DNA from 2 places in the Mesorhizobium sp. 10J20-29 genome. Region 1 is predicted to be linked to the other one. Evidence: predicted binding sites of a transcription regulator. Region 1 holds the regulator's gene; the other holds the start of a gene.
What was found. The regulator PhoB, encoded in region 1, activates phosphate uptake and scavenging genes when phosphate is short. The targets are predictions, from matches to a motif close to TGTCATNNANCTGTCAT.
Positions count from the first base shown of each region.

Region 2: the regulator PhoB is predicted to act here: its motif matches at 1,352-1,368, upstream of ACT2BZ_RS07515 (PhoX family protein).

Region 1 is NZ_CP199156.1:806,019-808,411, reverse strand. It holds gene pstB (phosphate ABC transporter ATP-binding protein PstB) at 1-317, shown strand, start outside; gene phoU (phosphate signaling complex protein PhoU) at 358-1,065, shown strand; gene phoB (phosphate regulon transcriptional regulator PhoB) at 1,090-1,779, shown strand; gene ACT2BZ_RS03920 (FG-GAP repeat domain-containing protein) at 1,785-2,393, opposite strand, start outside.
Region 2 is NZ_CP199156.1:1,560,203-1,562,595, forward strand. It holds gene ACT2BZ_RS07515 (PhoX family protein) at 1-1,288, opposite strand, end outside; gene ACT2BZ_RS07520 (phosphatase PAP2 family protein) at 1,436-2,140, shown strand; gene ACT2BZ_RS07525 (helix-turn-helix domain-containing protein) at 2,205-2,393, shown strand, end outside.

The DNA of each region.
Region 1 (2,393 bases):
GCCTGTCGGGCGGACAGCAGCAACGTCTCTGCATCGCGCGCGCCATCGCCGTGTCGCCGGAAGTCATCCTGATGGATGAGCCGTGCTCGGCGCTCGATCCGATCGCGACCGCCAAGGTCGAGGAGCTGATCGACGAATTGCGGCAGAACTACACGATCGTCATCGTGACGCATTCCATGCAGCAGGCTGCCCGCGTGTCGCAGCGCACGGCGATGTTCCATATCGGCTACCTCGTCGAAGAGGGCGCGACGGAGAAGATGTTCACCAACCCCGACGACAAGCGCACCCAGGATTATATCACCGGCCGGTTCGGCTAAGCCGCATCCTCCCAAGCGGCAGACCACGAGGACCTAGATCATGGGCGAACATACCGTCACTTCTTTCGACGACGACCTCTCCGGCATCCAGAAGCTGATCAACGACATGGGGGACCTTTCGGGGACCATGGTCAGAGGTGCGATCCGCGCATTGCTGCAATCCGATGGGGCGCTGGCGCAGCGGGTCGTCTCGGACGACGTGATCATGGATGCGCGGCAGCGCGAACTCGACGACCGGGCAATCACCCTGATCGCCAAACGGCAGCCGATGGCCCAGGACCTGCGTGCAGTCGTTGGTGCCATCCGCATGGCCGGCGATCTCGAGCGGATCGGCGACCTGGCCAAGAATATCGCCAAGCGCGTCAGCGCAGTCGGGCAGAGCCCGGCGCCGCGCAGCCTCGCGCATGGCATCGAGGGAATGTCCGAAATGGTGCTCAGCCAGGTCGACGGTGTCATCAAGCACTACCTGGCCCGCGACGCCGACGCCCTGCGTGACCTGCGCATCGACGATGAGAAGATCGACGTCAAGTACACGTCGGTCTTTCGCGAGCTTCTGACCTACATGATGGAAGATCCGCGCAACATCACCTCCTGCACGCACCTCCTGTTCTGTGCCAAGAACCTCGAGCGCATCGGCGACCACGTCACCAACATCGCCGAGAACGCCTATTTCGTGGTTACAGGACAACAATTGCCGGTATCCCGTCCCAAGCTCGACGAAACGTCGCTGTCGGTCTTGGCGGAATAGCGCGCTGGAAAGAGCATCAAGCCAATGATTGCGCCCAAGATCATGGTCGTCGAGGACGAGGAGCCGCTCGGCGTGCTGCTCCGATACAACCTCGAGGCCGAAGGCTACCAGGTCGAGATCGTGACGCGCGGCGACGAGGCCGAAATCCGCCTGCAGGAAAATGCACCGGACCTTCTTGTGCTCGACTGGATGGTGCCTGCCATCTCGGGCATCGAACTTTGCCGCCGCTTGCGCATGCGACCTGAAACGCAGCGGCTGCCGATCATCATGCTGACGGCGCGCGGCGAGGAAAGCGACAGGGTGCGCGGGCTTTCGACAGGCGCCGACGATTACCTGGTGAAGCCGTTCTCGACGCCGGAATTCATGGCGCGCGTGCGCGCCCTGCTGCGCCGGGCCAAGCCGGAAGTGCTGTCCAGCGTGCTCAAGGTCGGCGACATCATGCTCGACCGTGAGGCGCACCGGGTCTACCGCAAGAAGAACGAGATCAAGCTCGGGCCGACGGAGTTCCGTCTGCTGGAGTTCATGATGCGCCATCCGGGACGCGTGTTCTCGCGCAGCCAGCTGCTCGACAATGTCTGGGGCGAGACGATCTACATCGACGAGCGCACTGTCGACGTGCATGTCGGGCGCCTGCGCAAGGCAGTCAACAATGGCCGCATGCCAGACGTGATCCGCACGATCCGTGGTGCCGGCTACGCCATCCGCGAAGACTAGGCCTGCTACTCGGCCGGGTACCAGTATTTAGCGCCGGGCGCGTCGCGTCCGATGATGACGAAATTGTTGGCGAAGACCCGGTAGGGCGCGCTCCATTCCCCATCCGGCCATTTGACCCGGATCTCGGCGCGCTCCGCCGTGCCGACGCCGACGTGGATAAAGCCTGCATGTCCGGCCGCGTGGCCGCCGCCGACCTGAACGCTGCGCACATAGGTCTGGGTGCCCGATTTGACGTAAATGAGGGCGCCCACGGCGTCGCGATTGACGTCCTTCTGTCGCAGTTCGATGCCGACGAAGTTGCCCATGGGCCGAGCCAGGTCACCGGCCACCGCACCGCAGTTGCGGAACAGGCTGGCCTTCTGGCCGCGGTTGACGACGAGCAGGTCGAGCATGCCGTCCATGTTGAAATCCTCGACGATGGCTCCGCGTCCCTTGGTGGGCAATGCGATGCCGGCGACATCGCCGGCTTCGGCGAAGCTGCCGTCCCATTGGCCGATCAGGAGGTTGTCCGGATCGTTGGCGGCGAAATCGGGCATCTGCTCGACATTGCCCTTGGCAATGAACAGGTCGAGCAGGCCATCATTGTTGAAGTCGGCGAACTCGGAATGCCATCC
Region 2 (2,393 bases), 750 kb from region 1:
GGCTGTCGAAGCCGTTCCTGGCGGTCAGCGGGCCCTCGCCGTGCACCAGCGGCATCCACTCGACGGAGCCGTCCTCGGAGAACTTCGCCGTGTAGAGCGTGCCCTCGTCGAGCAGGTCCATGTTGGCTGCCCGGTCGTCCGGGTTGAACGTGCCGGCCGTGACGAACTTGTAGACGTAGTCGAAGCGCTCATCGTCGCCGAGGTAAAACACCACGCGGCCGTCCGGCGCGACGATCGATTCCGCACCCTCGTGCTTGAAGCGGCCCATGGCGGTGCGCTTCTTCGGCGTCGAGTTCGGGTCGTTGACGTCGACCTCGACGATCCAACCGAAGCGGTTCGGCTCGTTCGGCTCCTTGCCGATGTCGAAACGCTCGTAGAACTTTGCCCACTCGTAGGAACCGTCCGGCACGCCCATGCGCTCGTAATTGGCCGCCTCGCTGTGACCAGCCGGAAGCTCGCCGGCGAAGTAGCCGTGAGTGTTTTCCTCGGCCATCACATAGGTGCCCCATGGCGTGACACCCCCGGCGCAATTATTGACCGTACCGAAGACCCTGGTGCCGCTCGGATCGGCATTGGTCTTGACCCGGTCGTGGCCGGCAACCGGCCCTGACAGCAGCATCTCGGTGTTCGACGTGATGCGGCGGTTGAGCTTGCCCTCCAGCACCGGCTGGAACTTGCCGTCGACCTTGCGGATTTCGACGATGGTGCCGCCATGCGCGGCCATCTCGATGTCGACCTGCTCCTTGCTGAGCGGGCCCTGCTCGACCTTGCCGTCGACGATCTTCACCAGCCCGGGGAACATCAGGTGCGGGTTGGTGTACTCGTGGTTGACCACGAGCAGGCCGTGGTCGGCCGAGCCGTCGATCGGAACGAAGCCGACATAGTCGTTGTTGTAGCCGAACTGCTTCGCCTGCGCTTCGGCCGTCTGGTTGGCAGCGTCGAATGCGGGCGCGTCGGCAAACAGCGGGTCGCCCCAGCGCAGCAGGACGTCGGCATCGTAGCCTGCTGCAACGTGGTGAGTATCGTCGACGCCGGCTTCCAGCTCGTCGAAGCTGAAGGCCGACGCAGCTTCCGCGCGCGCCTCGTCGGCGAGGATCAGCGCGATCGGGCTGACGGTCGCCGAGATCGCCGCGACCGCGAGCGAGCCCTTGAGCAGGCCGCGGCGCGAGAAGCGCGAGGAGATGATCTCGCCCATGGTCGGGTTTTCGCTCGCATTATGGCCGGGGCCATCATTCTCCTCGAGCTGGCTGGTGCGGAACGGCGAACTTGCCTGGGGATGATCGTTCATGGGACTACCTCTGGCTGGCGGTTGGCTTGAGATGGACAATTCGCCGTTCGCTACAAGTCGTCGATTACAGCACGATGACGGATCGGCGAATTGCGATCCAGCCGGCAGCTTTCACGCCGCGAGACATGTGACACGAAGGAGAGACGGATGGTGCGGCAATTGTGGAAGCGGGCGGAGTTCTCGGTGCTGCTTGCAGGCGCAATCGTGGCTTTCGGCCTGTGGAGCTTCCAGGAACTGGCCGAGGTTGCGCTCGATAGTACCGCGCATGATTTCGACACCGGCATCCTGCTTGCCCTGCGCGAGCCCGGCCGACCCGATGACCCGATCGGCCCGGCATGGCTCGAAGGCGCCGTGCGCGACATCACCAGTCTCGGCTCGATGGCCGTGCTGGTGCTCTTGACTGCCGGCGCTGCCATCTACCTGATGATGATCCGCAGGCGCTTCGAGGCGGCCCTTGTGCTGTTCACCGTAGGCGGCGGCCAGGTCCTGTCCAGCCTGCTCAAGCTCGGCATCGACCGGCCGCGCCCGGAACTCGTCTCCCACCTTGCCGATGTCCAGACGCTGTCCTTCCCGAGCGGCCACGCCCTGCTCTCGGCGGTGGTCTATCTGACGCTCGGCTCGCTGCTTGCGGGCCATGCCGCCAGCCGCGCGGTCAGGATATTCATTATCGGCGCCGCTGTTCTGGCCACCCTGATGGTCGGCGCGAGCCGCGCCTATCTCGGTGTCCACTGGCCATCAGACATCCTCGCGGGCTGGAGCATCGGCTTTGCCTGGGCGATGGCCTGCTGGCTGGCGGCGCGACTGCTCTTCCGGGGCCGAGACAAGGCCGATGTATCCCTTCCGAACCCTTAGACATTATGCTTGATACATCATCATGCATGTTCTAAACATGCACTTGCAGCGAGGAGAGTGAGCGTTGATCACTGCCCAGCAGATGCGCGCCGCGCGGGCTCTCGCCGGCATCGACCAGAAAGTGCTTGCCGAACGGGCGGGCGTATCGGTGCCGACGATCCAGCGCATGGAAGCCAGCGACGGCGTGGTCAGGGGCGTGGTCGACACGCTGGTCAAGGTGATCCGCGCGCTGGAGGAATCCGGCGTCGAGCTG